2 regions of the Peribacillus aracenensis genome follow, and region 2 is predicted to be linked to the other one. Evidence: riboswitches for the same ligand, from Rfam matches in the RefSeq annotation. Region 2 holds a riboswitch; the other holds the start of a gene.
The links. Region 2 has a riboswitch for S-adenosylmethionine ahead of mtnW (2,3-diketo-5-methylthiopentyl-1-phosphate enolase). Riboswitches for the same ligand answer to the same signal wherever they lie in the genome.
Positions count from the first base shown of each region.

Region 1: it holds a riboswitch for S-adenosylmethionine, as region 2 does, so the genes downstream of both, N0M92_RS14280 (bifunctional homocysteine S-methyltransferase/methylenetetrahydrofolate reductase) here and mtnW (2,3-diketo-5-methylthiopentyl-1-phosphate enolase) in region 2, are expected to answer to the same signal.

Region 1 is NZ_JANZMJ010000013.1:11,373-19,640, forward strand. Features, by position in the region: gene N0M92_RS14255 (NCS2 family permease) at 1-1,161, shown strand, start outside; gene dapF (diaminopimelate epimerase) at 1,342-2,328, shown strand; gene ligD (DNA ligase D) at 2,523-4,370, opposite strand; gene ku (non-homologous end joining protein Ku) at 4,523-5,365, shown strand; gene N0M92_RS14275 (MOSC domain-containing protein) at 5,872-6,522, shown strand; SAM riboswitch class I at 6,634-6,732, shown strand; gene N0M92_RS14280 (bifunctional homocysteine S-methyltransferase/methylenetetrahydrofolate reductase) at 6,837-8,268, shown strand, end outside.
Region 2 is NZ_JANZMJ010000033.1:804-8,053, forward strand. Features, by position in the region: gene N0M92_RS23455 (DNA alkylation repair protein) at 1-65, shown strand, start outside; gene N0M92_RS23460 (DUF2188 domain-containing protein) at 102-269, opposite strand; gene N0M92_RS23465 (CobW family GTP-binding protein) at 336-1,262, opposite strand; gene N0M92_RS23470 (cupin domain-containing protein) at 1,700-2,233, opposite strand; gene N0M92_RS23475 (methylthioribulose 1-phosphate dehydratase) at 2,258-2,887, opposite strand; gene N0M92_RS23480 (2-hydroxy-3-keto-5-methylthiopentenyl-1-phosphate phosphatase) at 2,884-3,543, opposite strand; gene mtnW (2,3-diketo-5-methylthiopentyl-1-phosphate enolase) at 3,549-4,781, opposite strand; SAM riboswitch class I at 4,887-5,038, opposite strand; gene N0M92_RS23490 (pyridoxal phosphate-dependent aminotransferase) at 5,172-6,344, opposite strand; gene N0M92_RS23495 (carbon-nitrogen family hydrolase) at 6,444-7,226, shown strand.

The DNA.
Region 1 (8,268 bases), on a different contig from region 2:
ATTCCGATTAATGGTGCAGTGATTGCGACGATTCTTTTATCGGCTTTAAGCTGTGTCATGATAGGACTTTGGGCGAATGTCCCAATCCTCCTCGTTCCAGGAATGGGCGTAAATGCCCTATTTGCTTATACCATGGTCCAAGGAATGGGTCTATCTTGGCAATCGGCATTGGGTGCTGTATTTATCTCAGGGGTTATTTTTGTAGTCATCGCTTTTACAAAATACTCTAAGTTAATCAGTGATTCGATTCCAAGGTCGATAAAAGAAGCCATATCTGTCGGTCTTGGCTTATTCTTGATGCTAATCGGTCTCGAGAAGGGCGGGATAATCACAAGAGGTTCATCATCTATCGTCGCACTGGGAGATTTAAGCGATCCAGCGGTGTGTGCAACGGTGTTGACCTTTTTGCTGGCAATTACACTGTTCATCAAGAATGTCCCCGGTAATTTCATGATTACCATCCTGGCAGGCAGCCTCATTGCTTATTGGTTCGGGACAGTTCAACTTTCAAACATTCATTTTTCAGGCATTGACACAGCTTCCTACGGCGATCTATTCTTTTCATTATCGTTCTTGGAAGCGAACCGGATAGAATTCTGGATAAGTGTATTTGCAATGACGATGGTTCTTGTTTTTGAAAATATTGGTCTTGTACACGGGCATGTAGATAGCATAAACCGCCAGGATGCCTATAAAAAGTCGCTGCAGGCGACAAGTGTGTCCGTTCTGTTTTCAGGTATATTCGGTTCGAGTCCTACCGTTGCTACAGTTGAAACGGCAGCTGGAATCGCATCAGGAGGCAGAACTGGTTTTACTTCCGTGGTGACGGGCGTGCTATTCATTCTATCACTTCTATTTATACCGGTGATAAAAGTAATCCCTGATAGCGCCATTGCCCCCATCTTAATTATCATTGGCATTTTGATGCTCGGAAATATAAAAGAGCTGGATTTCAGCGATTTAACCGAGAGCATACCTGCAATCATGATCATTACGATCATTCCTTTCACTTACAGTATTGCCGATGGAATGGCATTCGGTTTCATCCTGTACCCGTTCTTGAAGCTGGTAACCGGAAAAGCGAAAGAAGTGTCAGCCCCGATGTATGTGAGTGCCGGAATGTTTATCGTCTATTTCATCATTGGTATGATCGGTAAATAATTCAATAGAGCGGTTGGAATGAGTTAATTCTTATTCCAACCGCTCTTCTTATTGGTTTTTTCGTCGGAAAAAATGGATATATTGTGATTTACGCGATGACACATCCATCTTGAAAATGCTATGATATAGAATATTAAAAAAATGATATATGACAAGCAGCATATTAGAGGATGTGACAGGATGATTATTGAAGGTTTAAAAAGCCATGGTTCAGGAAATGATTTCTTAATCATTGATGAATTGACTACGACCCTGACGTTTACTGAAGAAGAGCGGAAAAATTTCGCGAAGGCCCTATGCAATAGGGAGAAGCTTGGGGCGGATGGTATTTTGTTCGTAATGAAAAGTGAACATGCTGATTGCCGGATGCGTGTTTTTAATGCGGATGGTTCGGAAGCCTCGATGTGCGGCAATGGACTTCGCTGTGTTGCACGATACGCGAACGACGTTCTAGGACTCGATAAAATGATTGTTGAAACCATGAAGGCAAATCTACTCGTGGAAAAAACGGAAGATATTTATGAGGGAATTCCGACTTTCAAGGTGGAAATTTCACCGGTAAGTTTTAATGTGAAGGATCTACCTCTTGTATTGGCTAAAGAACAGTTGCAAAACGAATTATTGCCGGAACTTCATGATACCCTATTATTTTCGGCATTGGCGGTTCCTAATCCACATTTGATCACGCTGGTTGATAGTGAGATTTTGCAAAGTGGTTTGCAGGACGAACTTTCAACAAAGGTCAATCAACCGAATGAGCTTTTCCCTGATGGTGTCAATGTCAGCTTTGTGAAAGAGCTGGAACCAGGGAGCATTTATGTGCGGACATTCGAACGGGGGGTAGGCTTCACGAATGCGTGTGGAACGGCGATGTCAGCCTCAAGCCTAGTAACATGCTCTGTTGGATTAAATGCGTTGGAAAGTGAAATATCTGTCTACAATAACGGCGGAAAAGTTAAATGCGTGGTCCACCATGATGATGAAAGCCAAAAGTATTCAATTGATTTAATCGGGAACGCAACCTATGAATTCAAGGTATCGATTGAAATGGACATAGACCAGCCTGAAAAATTTGAAGTGCTTGAAAAAGAGGATTTTGAATTGGAAACAAGCTTATATGCCAGGCTTCAGGATGAAGTTCAAAGTTATTTGAAAACAAAATTATAAAAAATTTTCAGACTGCAGCAAACTCGAAGAAAAGAGAGTTTGCCTGCAGTTTTCTCATTTAAAAACCTCTTAGTAATGTAATCAAAAGACCATTCCAGTTGATCCGGACCGGAAGTCCTGCTTAGAAAAGTGCGTTACAGGAAGAGTGCCGGGTGAGGGGGATCAACGTTGCATTTTAAACTCCTTAAGACCAATCAGTTGTTGGTCTTTTTTTGTTTTAGGAACGACAATACTTCCAAAAAGGCTGGTCCATTATCGATGAGTCTGTAATCCATAAATGCACACCCTTCCCTTTTTATTCTGCTTGGTATGGTTTCAATCGTAAAGTCCTTTAACTGGAGACTTTCGTCCACTTCCTTCCAAAACAAAGGTGTAGCCACACCAGCGAAAGAATTTCCCCGCGGGGAATAAGGAAGGATGATGGTTTTTCCTTCACTATGCTGCACAAAGTCCAAGTAAAGTCGATTATGCCGATTTATTTTCATCCTTTCCGTTGTAAAATCATTTGGGTTGGAACTTGATAAGTAGTCACCGAGAAAGTCAGTGAAAATGCGTGTCTCCTGATAAGTAAATGTGTCTACAGGCAGTGGGATGTGTATTTGCAGTCCTTTGTTACCTGAAGTTTTTACAAAAGCTTTTATCCTTAATGAATCCATCACCTTCTTTATTTCCTGTGCGGCCTTTATCGCTAAGGAGAAATATTCGATGGAAGGAGGATCCAAGTCCAGGACGATTTCGTCGGGACGTGTTTTACCCGCTTTCTGAAATGGCGCATGGAATTCCAATGCAAGTTGATTGCCGAACCAAAGAAGCGTTTCAATATCGTTACATAGCATATACTCGATATCTTCATCAATGAACGTTTTAATAAAGGACGGCGCATAATCAGGTTTGTTTTTCTGGAAAAATCTTTCCTTATCCAAAGTGCCATGAGGATAGCGGATCGTCGTAAGCAGTTTATCCTTCAAGAAGGGTAAGAAGAAAGCTGAAACCTCCCGTAAATAATGAAGGTATTCAACCTTTACCACCTTTTTATTTCCTGTTATCCAAAGCGGTTTATCCCTGGAAGTTATTTGCACAGTATCTGGAAATGTATATTGACCTAGCACGAATTTCTCCCAGGTACATTCTTCGGGAGCCGTTTGTAAAAGCCATTGTGAAAACTGAGGCTCACGCAATTCATTCTCCTCATACACGTGTAAGAATTGGACTTCGATGCAAATGGATGGATGGATATAAAAAAATTGTATGTCCTCGTCTGATGCATTTTGCTTGATCAGTTCATATAATATCCTTTTATCTTGAGGACTCAGTCCATTTTTAACACTTCCGATTTTGGTTACGGCACCTTCTTTGAAAACTGCGAGGGAAACGTAACCATTTTCTTTGTGCAATGCTGTAATGAAACAAGAAACGGTCTTCCAATTTTTCACCTTGATCCATGAGGCAGTACGTTTCCCTTCCTGCCAAGTCCCACGAATTTCCTTGGCGACAACCCCTTCGCCATCTAATAGGGTGACCTTATTCAAGGCATTATCCAATACGTCAAAACTCTCTATTAATTGTATCAAAGCCTTATCGTTGGGATCAGGAGGCATAGGAAAGCCAAGATTTGCCCCCATATTCAACATCAATTCCCTTCTTTCTTCCATGGGTTTAGCTGCTACGTTTTTTCCGCTGATGCTAAGCAGGTCAAACGCTATGAACCGGCATGGGGAAAAACGGGCCTTTTCTGAAATTAAGGATTGTTTCCCAAGGCGTCCCCGCCACTGTATTTGAAAAAAGTCGGCTTTCGCCTGATTGGTAAGCCAGACCAATTCGCCATCAATCCGAAGCGGGAGATATTCTTCCAGGTGCAGATTTTTGATGTAAGCAATGATTTCCGGGAATTGTGGTGATAATTCCTTTTCGTTCCGACTCGAAATGCTAATGGTATCGGAGTCTATCGTTAATATAGCCCTAAAGCCGTCATATTTGACTTCATAACGCCAATCCTTGGAATTGGGGGCTTCAGGGTAATAGGTAGGCAGCATCGGTTTCATTTTTTGTATTTACCTCCGCAAATAATTGATTAACATTATTTTGCCAAAAAAACGAAGTGTTAGAGTTGGCAATTGTTTTTTCGGTTTTTTTTGAACAAAGGGGAATAATAAAATTGTTCTTCTCTTTAAAAATAAGTTATGAGGTGACGAATATGCATACGATGTGGAAGGGGAGCATATCATTCGGTTTGGTGAACATTCCGATCAAACTTCATGCTGCAACGGAGGATAAGGATATTTCTTTGAGGACGTTGCATAAGGAATGTCATTCACCGATTAAATACGAAAAGGTTTGCCCGGTATGCCAGAAAGAAGTGGGGAAGGATGATATAGTCCGCGCTTTTGAGTATACAAAGGGAAAGTTTGTTGTATTGGAAGACAATGAACTAGAACAACTGAAAAAACAAAACGAAGAAAAAGCCGTGGAAATCGTGGATTTTGTTAAAATTGAAGAAATAGATCCCATTTATTTTAACCGGAGTTATTACATGTCTCCTAATGACGGAGGGATAAAAGCTTATTCCCTTTTGAGACAGGCCCTTAAGGAATCGAATAAGGTAGGGTTAGCGAAAATTATCATTCGCTCTAAAGAACAAATGGCGGTAATCCGAGTCGTTGATAATACCTTAGTGATGGAAACGATTCATTATCCGGATGAAGTTCGCCCCACAGCGGATGTTCCGAATATTCCTGCCACCGATACCATTGTAAAAAAAGAAATCGATACTGCTGTATTATTGATAGATCAATTAACGACTACTTTCGATCCGACAAAATACACCGATGACTATCGAACCGCGTTACTTGAATTGATTGAATCAAAGAAAGCAGGACAGACGACGATTCCAGCCAAAACAAAAGAACCAATTTCCAACAATGTAACCGATTTAATGGAGGCATTACAGGCATCCATTGACCGTACGAAACATGATGAAACGGAAATGAAAAAGACGACCCGAAAGAAAGTGGCACCGAAAAAAAAGAAACAAGCTTAAACAGGAAGCTGAGCGGAAGACACATGATGTCGCTCGGCTTTCTGCTTGTTTTAGCAAGGTAATTTGCTTTCTAAATGGTAAGGAAAGTGAATTAATAGGGGGGAGATTTACATAGTAAGGAAAGTGCAAATATGTAAGTGGATCACGATGTAAGAACCAGAATGGAATTAAAATAAAATGGTGGCTGGAAATGAAGGCAAAAAAATTCGCTCCCTAAAGAGCGACAATGAGGAATTCAATCGTGAAAATCAACATATAGGCGAACGGTTGTAGTTTTCGACTATATATTGTGTTCATATTCTACCATATTTAATTCTGAAATAGCAACAAAATTACTGAAACAAACCTATGAATTTTTCTGGAAATCAATGATATTTCCCCCATTTAACAGCTCATGAGGCTTTTGCATTTTCATATTCTTATAAAATACTACAGAATAAAATGGACTTTTAGTATAATTTATACATACAGGATGATATAAATTAAATATGAATGGAAGATGCAAAATGGAAAATGGAAAAATCAAAGCACTTCATGCCGGGAAGCCGAAACAAGAAATTTTTTCAAATATCGAAATCTATTCAGCAATGGATAAACAAGAACAGGATAATGTGACAGTGACTAAATCAGGTATAATTGGTGATGGGGTTGGTAATGTAAAGTTCCATGGAGGTCCTGATCGCGTTTTGTGCTTTTACCCCTTTGAGCATTATTCAATATGGAATGAAAAATTCTCTAAAAAACTGGAAATCCCTGCATTCGGTGAAAATTTAACCGTAGCGGGGATGAGGGAAGAAACAACATATATTGGCGATATTTATCAAATAGGCGAAGTGATTGTTCAAATTAACCAGGGGAGGATACCTTGTTCGACCATTTCCCATTTCAATCAAGAACCTAAGTTTTTGGAACTCGTGCTGAAAACGAGTTTCACTGGTTATTTTGCAAGAGTACTTCAAGAAGGAACGATAAATAAACAAAACGATATTGTGCTGATAGATCGTTTGCAGGAAAAAATTTCAGTTCATTATGCAGCAGAGGTACTCCTTCATAAACGAGATGGGCTGGAAGGAGCAAAGGCTTTACTTACACTAGACTCGTTAGCGGAAGACTGGAAACAAAGGATTTTGAAGAGGGTTCAAGCTGCAAAAGGTTGAATGATTTTTGCAAAAGTGAAAAAAATGTCGATCAGGTATTGAAATTGACAGATTATTAATGTAAATTAAATATAATCAAATTTTGAAATCTTATGAAAATTATATAAATGGATCTTATCGAGAGAGGTGGAGGGACTGGCCCGAAGAAACCTCAGCAACCAGCTTAGGCAAAGGTGCTAAATCCAGCAAGCAGAGCTTGATAGATGAGGAGAATGTTTCAAAAAACCTTCTTCTTTGAGAAGGTTTTTTTTCCTTTTCTCTCATACTCATAGAATACGACAAAAACAGGATTGTTTTTGAGAGAGGGTGTAATGATGAATTTTCGTAAAGACGTGAAAGAAAGAATACTGGTTGGGGAAGGGGCAATGGGGACCTTATTGTATTCGAATGGCATCGATCAATGTTATGAGGAATTAAACTGTACGAACCCAGATCAAATAGAGTCCATCCACCGTGCCTATCTGGAAGCCGGTGCAGATATCCTTCAATCGAATACATACGGAGCCAATTTCAACAAATTGAAACGGTATGGAATTGAAGATGAAGTAAGCAGAATCAATCGCCAGGGAGTCATTCTTGCTAAAAAAGCGGCAAAAGGAAAGGCATACGTCTTCGGTACCATAGGGGCACAGCGGAGCATCAGGAAATCGGATTTAAGCATGGAAGAGATAAAACGGGGTTTTCGTGAACAGCTATACAGTCTTTTGATGGAAGACCCTGATGGGATTCTCTTGGAAACATTTTATGACCTGGAAGAACTGGAAACCGTCCTGCAAATCGTTAAATATGAAACTGGACTGCCGATCATAGCAAATGTTTCGATGCATGAACTGGGAAATCTTCAAAATGGAATCCATTTAAATGAAGCTTTTCAAAAACTTGAGCAACTGGGTGCCGATGTTGTTGGGGTGAATTGCCGTCTCGGTCCACATCATATGATTCGGGCCTTGGAAGAAGTGAGTTTGCCAAAGCAAGCATCAATTGCCATATACCCAAATGCCAGCCTCCCGGATTATGTGGATGGAAGGCTCGTCTATAAAGCTGTGCCTGAATACTTCGGTTCAAGTGCCCTAGAACTTCGTGAGCAGGGTGCCGCAATCATAGGAGGGTGCTGTGGAACGACTCCGCTGCATATTCAAGCTGTAAAGAATGCGATTGGAAGTTTGGCTCCTGTGAAAGAGAAATTTACGAAATCCCGTGAAATAGAAATAATTGAAGTGAATGATAGAGAATTGGAACGTCCCCTGTTCGAAAAGGCCAAAACAGAAAGGACGATTCTAGTTGAACTTGATCCTCCGAAAAAGTTAGGTATAGAGAGCTTCATGACTGGTGCCGAGGTTTTGAAAAAAGCAGGGGTCGATTCCATTACATTAGCGGATAATTCGCTTGCCTCACCAAGGATATCGAATGATGCACTGGCTAATTTACTGAAAAACCAATTGAATATAGAGCCGATGGTGCATATAACATGCCGTGATCGAAATTTGATCGGACTGCAGTCACATTTAATGGGTCTGCAGACGGTGGGTCTGAACGAAATATTGATCATCACCGGAGACCCTTCAAAAATTGGGGACTTCCCGGGCGCCACTTCGGTTTATGATTTATCTTCCTTTGACCTAATAAGTATGGTCAAACAATTTAATGAAGGTCTTTCCTATTCGGGTCAAAGTTTGGGCCAACGGGCGAATTTCAAAATTGCTGCAGCATTTAATCCCAATGTGAAATATCTGGATAAAGCGGTAC
Region 2 (7,250 bases):
AATGTGCTGCTTGCGGATTGATAGAAGACGAAAAGACATTTGCCGCCTTTGGAATGCAACAATAAAAATGGTCAGACCCATTTGTGGGTCTGACCATTTTTTCAATCTTTTCCTACCGACATCTTAGCTCGGTCTATGGCGATTGGAATGGCTTTTCCATCCTCATATCCTTCATCCAATAATGCATTGGCGATTTCTATAGCCTTTTCCCTTACATCTTTATCTAGATTCTTCATCGAGTTTGGGTAATCGTCCTTATTCCATGGCACTAAAACCGCCTCCTTGATAAGAATGTCTCCTTTTTATGTTTCCCTTCTTTAATGGGCGGTAAACTTTTATCGGGCAGCTTTCAATTCCAAAGCTTTCAACTGACCGATCAACATTTCCTTATCCAACTTTTCCCCGATCATGACGATATTCAATGGCATTTTCATCATTTCATTCATATACATTGGCATTCCGTATGAGTATTGGAATAAATGGGGGTATTGTGAATGTGTAAAGGAAATGTATCCTTTCATCCGATAGACCGTTTCCGGCAGAGCCCTAAGCCACTCTTCAAAGTCGGTTTGTGCCACGGCACCTTCGAATGTATGAACGACTGCAGTTAAATGCAAATGGTCCTGTACATCAAGCTTTTGATGGCCATTATGCCGTTTTCTTTGCATTTGCTGCAATGATGCCAAGGATACGGCTGCATACTCCGTCAATAAACATACAGCATCCGGATTCAGCGCTTGTATCGTATATATCAGCTGTGCGGCATCCATCTCACTTACCAAATCCACTTTATTCAATAATATGAAATCGGCATGGTGGATTTGCTCGGCAAGCAACTGCCGAAGCTGTGGAGACAGTTCCTCCCGATCGCGCCACCTTAATAAATCGACGACAGTGATAATCCCTTTATACTCCAGCCTTTTGGCGAAGATCGGCGACATGATGCCATCCAATACTTCAACTGGATGAGCTGCGCCCGTCGTTTCAATATAAACCGCATCCAGTTCATTTTCCGTTAGCAATTCATGAAGCTGAACCTCCAGTTTATCTTGAATTGTGCAGCAAATGCACCCGTCAAACAGCTCCTTAAGAGGCACTCCATCACCAATGAGTCCGCTGTCAACCGATACACTGCCGAGCTCATTTAACAGCACGGCCACTTTTCTACCCGCTTCACTTTCCTGTTTTAAAATATTTCGAAGAAGCGTCGTTTTCCCGCTGCCGAGAAAGCCGCCCAATATGTACACTTCGGTTGTTTTCATTCTTATCTGCTCCTATGATCCGGGTAAATTCGATTCCATTAAATTTTATCATACTTATCTTACTAAAGCACTTGCCGGATCGACATAAAAAAAACAGCCCGTAAGCTGGTTTCAAACATAGACAAATTCGAAGAAAAGCGAGTTCGACTGTAGTTTTTTATTTAAAAACGTCCAGTCGATTTCAGAAATCCGCTCTCTTTCCGCCGACTGTCTGACAGGCCTCATCGGCGCAAGCATCTGTGGAATCTCGGCTAGCCAGCTATTCGGCTGGAGTGTCGCAAATTTCTTCAATCTTGCGAGATTTCTTTCCTGAAAAATAGAAAAACCATAAAGGATTAATCATGTTTTTTTAAAAAATCAAGGTTAGGTGAGACCTTTCCGTCTTCCCTTTTGTCTGCAAACAGAAACCAGCCCGTAAGCTGGTTTTGCAACAATGATTATGCTTGAACTTCGTCTTTTTCGTAAATCGGCACCCATCCTGCCGCTGTAACGAAAATACGGACAGCAACAGTTTTCCGATCTTCTGCGAGTGTGAAATAATGTCTTGTTGATTCTGGTACACTAATAAGATCTCCTGGATTAAGACGTACATCAAACCACTGTTTATCATTGCCTTCTATGGCGAAGATACTAGTACCACCTGCTATGAAACGCACTTCATCATCTTCATGGTGATGTTCCTGCTTAAAGTTTTCAAGCATTTGATCCAAGTTCGGATTTGCATCTGATAATGTGATGATATCATGCGCTTTATAACCTCTTCTTTCAGAGATTTCCGCTATCTCTGATTGGAATGTTACAAGGATTTCCTCCTTGTCAGCATCTGTTAGATCGTATTTTTCCACAAGATGGGCCGGTAATTTAGAAATGTCCCATTGTTCATAAATAACCCCTTGTGTTTCTAAAAATCCTTTTACCTGTTCACCGTTTTCAAGAACCTCGTTTGTTTCATGGAATCTGATCGTCGCCATCATTCATTCCTCCTCTATGAGTGTTTATCTTAAAGAAACTGCAAACGCCTTTTGTTGATTAAGCAATAGTTGGTATTGAAATAAAAATTCGCAAGCTTCAAGTATTCTTTTTGCTTCGAGTCCGCTTTTACCCCAAACCGTAATGCCATGATTGCGAATCAGCACGGCGCCAGAGTCTGCTTCGACATGTAGCTTAAACTTATCAGATAACAACGGAATGTCAGCGTGATTATATATGATTGGAATCCGAAGCTCCGAATCCTCCTCCCATCGATCGGTCGCTTTAATGATTTCATGGTTACGGAAGGAAACCTGGCCTTCATCTCCGTACAATTCTGATATCACATTATTTTCAACAGTATGGACATGGAGTACACAGTTCGCATTGGTTTTCCGGTAAATGACTGTATGAAGTAAAGTTTCGGCCGATGGTCTTAGGTTCGTTTCTTCAACTGGTTTTCCTTTTAAATCCACCAGTAAAAAGTCCGAATCCGTTTGCTTCCTTTTATCCTTACCGCTTGCCGTAATATAGAAGAAAGCGCTTTTGGGCTCGCGGATGGACAAGTTCCCGCTCGTTCCCATAAACCAATCCCTTTCGGCCAGTTCAGCTTTAATATCTGCCAACTCCCGCCATTCTTTAGAATGATTGTTCACGCTTTAACCGCCTCCTGCCGCTTTAAAATGTCAATTACATCAAAAAATGTTTCAAATCCTTGATGTGGAATTCCTTCCCTTTCGCATTTTTCAAGCAGTATGTCACGGGCTATGACAAAATCGGCCTGTTTGGCCGCTTCAAAATCCGTTACTGAATCTCCAATAACGAATTTAAAACTTTCCGCACCCGCTATTTCCCTCATAATGGATGGCTTGCAGCAACCGCAATCATTATTACATTGATCATCACAATCATGCGGCCACTCAATATAAATCTTTTCCTTATCAAAAAATGCATGGTTGCAATAAACGGACTCTGTTGGCAAGATATCATTTAAAAGCGGTGCAATGAAAAAATCCATTCCCCCGCTTACTATATATAAAGGGATGTTGGCTTGTTTCGTATACTCAACGAATTCATAAAACCCAGGACGAATGCCGGCCGTATTTCTTACATATTGGATGATATCATCCTTCAAGCCACTATCAAGCAGTGAAAACATCTCCCCAACTCCTGAAGATATACTGATTTTTTGCTGAAGGACATCGTCTTTCAACGCTTCCCATTCCGGAGGAGCAAATTTTTTCATGATGGAAATGATATTATCCGTGTTGGTGATCGTTCCGTCAAAGTCACAAAAGATGATCGGTTTCATTATTCTTATAGGCCTCCCCATAACACAAGAGCTTTTTTTAGCGTTTCTTCCTCAGCAGCCGCTTCAGATAGATCCTTTCCTGCTAGAACGGCTTCCACAGCAGAACGGAAAGCCTTGGCCCCGCCTTCTGCTCCGTCGGGGTGCCCGTGAACTCCCCCTCCAGCATTAATCACGCTATCGAGCCCAAAATCCTTGATCAGGTCCGGAACCATGCCCGGATGAATGCCTGCAGAAGGAACAGGGAAGGCTTTTTTCCATGAAAGTTCATCCTTTGTCAGAGCTTCAGCAATCGCCAAGGTCTCCTTTTTTTCCAGTGCGACATTTCCATAAGGGGATGGGAACAAAGATAAATCCGCACCTGATAACCTTACTAATTTACCAAGTAATAATGGATAGCCGATCCCGTAAAATGATGAAGCTGCCAATGCCCCGCTATAGGCGGGGTGCGCCATGATCGGCAACTTGATACGATCATGTTCACTCAAGGCCTGCAATACATCCAAACCATATGTATGAACGTTGAACAATAAAGCATCTGCCCCTGCTTCAGCCGCCTGCTCTGCCTTATCCAGTAATTCAAATGTTTTCCCTGATAGATTGACAGCATATAAAGTACGGTGGCCAGTGGTTTCATGGACTTCATTCAATATTCTTTTTCCCGTTTTTATTCTATCGAAAAATGGAGTCAGTTCCTGGTCGAAGAGGATCTCATCATCTTTAACTAGGTCGACGCCCCCTAATGCTTGTTGCCTCAGTTGCTCATTATGGAATGCCAGGTCTCTTCCTAATACACCTTTAAAGATGCTCATCACCAGAGGACGGTTAAATACGCCAATCTTTTCCCTTATGCCTCCAATGCCAAATTGCGGTCCGGGAAAAGCGTTTTGAATATCACCGACAAAATCCAGGTCTATGAGTTTTATTTCTCCGTCCAATGAAAGTTTGCCGAAGACAGTCGTGAGGATTGCAGGTAAATCAAGGGAAAAATTCCCTGCCGGATAGGCAATTTTAATAAGCGAACGGTATACTTTACGATTAAAGTAGCTGTTTGCCCTCTCTTCTTCCAAAAGTGGTGTCACCGATACAACGCGCCCCTTATGTTTTTCCAGTTGTTTCTGGACTAAATGTGGCAGGTCCGTCCATGTCCCGACAGTCAAACCTAGGGCAATGCTCTCTGCTTTTTTCTCATGATTTCCAGTGAAGTCATGAATTAAATAAGTAGCGACTATCTCGCTCATCTGATCACTCCTATAACACGTTAGTAAACTCTCGATGTCATTAAACTGAAATGGTCTCAAAATGGCAAAAGCCCCTTCATAAAGAAGAGGCTTTAAAAAGCCATCTTCTTATCTCCCAGCCATTGGCTGCAAGAATTAGCACCGTGCCTTGTGGATTTCAGGAAATCCGGCGAAGAATTCCGCCCCATTTTACAATGGAATTACGGTCGGTTGCTGGGCTTCATAGGGCTAGTCCCTCCACCTGCTCAAAATAAGAAAACGCTGATATATAAATTGCATTCAAGTATCGAAAGATTAAGAATTTATTTTGTATTCTGACAGGTAATCCCTACTTTGTCAATAAGTTTTAACTATTTTAACGGTGAATAAGTCGGATACCTCAATCCATCGTTAAAATAAGTTTAATGTACGTATTCGTTCCACAGCCTCTTCAAGCCGTTCTTCCGAGGTCAGCAGCCCTACCCTGACGTAACCTTCGCCAAATTCACCGAATCCATTCCCTGCGGCAACAGCTACGTGGGCATGCGCTAATAAATAGTCTGCAAAACTCTCTGACGTAAAACCTTTAGGTACCTTGAGCCAGGCAAAAAACGATGCCGCAGGCGCTTTGACATCCCAGCCGATTGCCCTCAATCCCTCAATGAAAACATTCCTTCGACCTTCGTACATCTGCACTAACTGCTCTACACAGCTCTGCGAATCAAGCAAAGCACTTGCCGCAGCTTCTTGTATCGCCGGGAAAAGACTCACATAAAGATGGTCTTGTAATAGTTCAAGAGCTTCTATTACACTCTTATTCCCCACTGCGAAGCCTACTCTCCATCCTGCCATATTGTATGTTTTCGATAGTGTGTATATTTCTATTCCTACATCCTTCGCTCCCTCCGATTGGAGAAAGCTTATCGGTTTTTTTCCGTCGAATCCGATCGCGCCATAAGCGAAATCGTGGACCACACAAATGGAATGCTCTTTTGCGAAGGAGACGGTTTCATCAAAGAAACTATCAGTTGCAGAAGCACCTGTGGGATTATTCGGATAGTTCAAGAACATCATTTTGGCTTTATCAAGTACTTCTTTATGTATGTCATCATATTTCGGAAGAAAATCATTTTCTTCTGTCAGAGGCATGAGTTCGGTCTTTGCCCGGGCTAAAACAACTCCGGAAAGATAATCGGGATAGCCGGGATCTGGAACAAGGATTGTATCACCTGGATTCAATAAACACTGCGGCAGTTCGACAAGACCTGCCTTCCCCCCGAAGAGAATCGCCACTTCGCTATTCGGATCCAGCTTGACACCGTATTCTCGTTCATAAAAGACGGCGGCAGCATCTTTCAAATATTGATGTCCCCGGAATGGCGAATATTTATGATTAATCGTTTTTTCAGCAGCCGACTGCAAACTTTTCACGATATGTTCTGGCGTCGGCTGATCAGGGTTTCCCTGGCCTAAATTAATGACATCATGTCCTTGCTCCGTGATTGCATTGACTTTTGCGACTAGTGAAGCAAAAAACTGCTTGGGCAGGTCCTGAAGCTGGCCGGATTTTTCGAATTGCAACATTTATACACCTTCTCTGAAATTTCTTGAAATTCTAGTCACAAATGATATATGTTTATCATAGTCTTGTAAAGCATTTTTTACATGTGGAGGTTTTAATCGATGAAATGGAAAATAGCTTGTATTCAAATGGATATAGCCTTTGGTCAACCGGATATCAATTTTCAGGTTGCAGAACAATGGTTGGAAAAAGCAACACGGTCAGAACCCGATATCGTCATTTTACCGGAGCTTTGGACAACAGGATACGACTTGACCAGGTTAAATGAGATTGCTGATCAGGAGGCAGAAAAAACGATTGAATTTTTAAAAACACAGGCACAAAAACACCAGATTCACATCATAGGCGGTTCCATCGCGAAAAAGACAAGCAAGGGAATCTATAACACGATGATCATCATCGATAAACATGGGAATCTCATTAAAGAATATGATAAGCTTCACTTATTTCAGTTAATGGATGAACATCATTTCCTGCAGCCAGGAGAAAAAGATGGTTTATTTACTCTTGATGAAAAAATATGTGCTGGATTCATTTGTTATGACATCCGTTTCCCTGAATGGCAGCGTGCCCATACCGCTCAAGGCGCCGAAGTTCTATTCGTAACGGCGGAATGGCCAAAGCCGAGACTCGATCACTGGAGAGCCTTATTGATTAGCCGTGCCATCGAGAACCAAGCCTATGTTGTAGCCGTTAATCGTTCAGGTTCGGATGTCAATAATACATTTGCTGGTCATTCCTTGATTATTGATCCATGGGGGAATCTCATTAGTGAAGCCGGAGAAGGAAACGAACTCTTGACAGGCACCTTGGATTTCAATAAAGTTACGGAAGCCCGAAACAAAATACCTGTATTTGAAGATCGCCGCCCTGATTTTTATTAATTTACCCATTGACAAACTATTCAA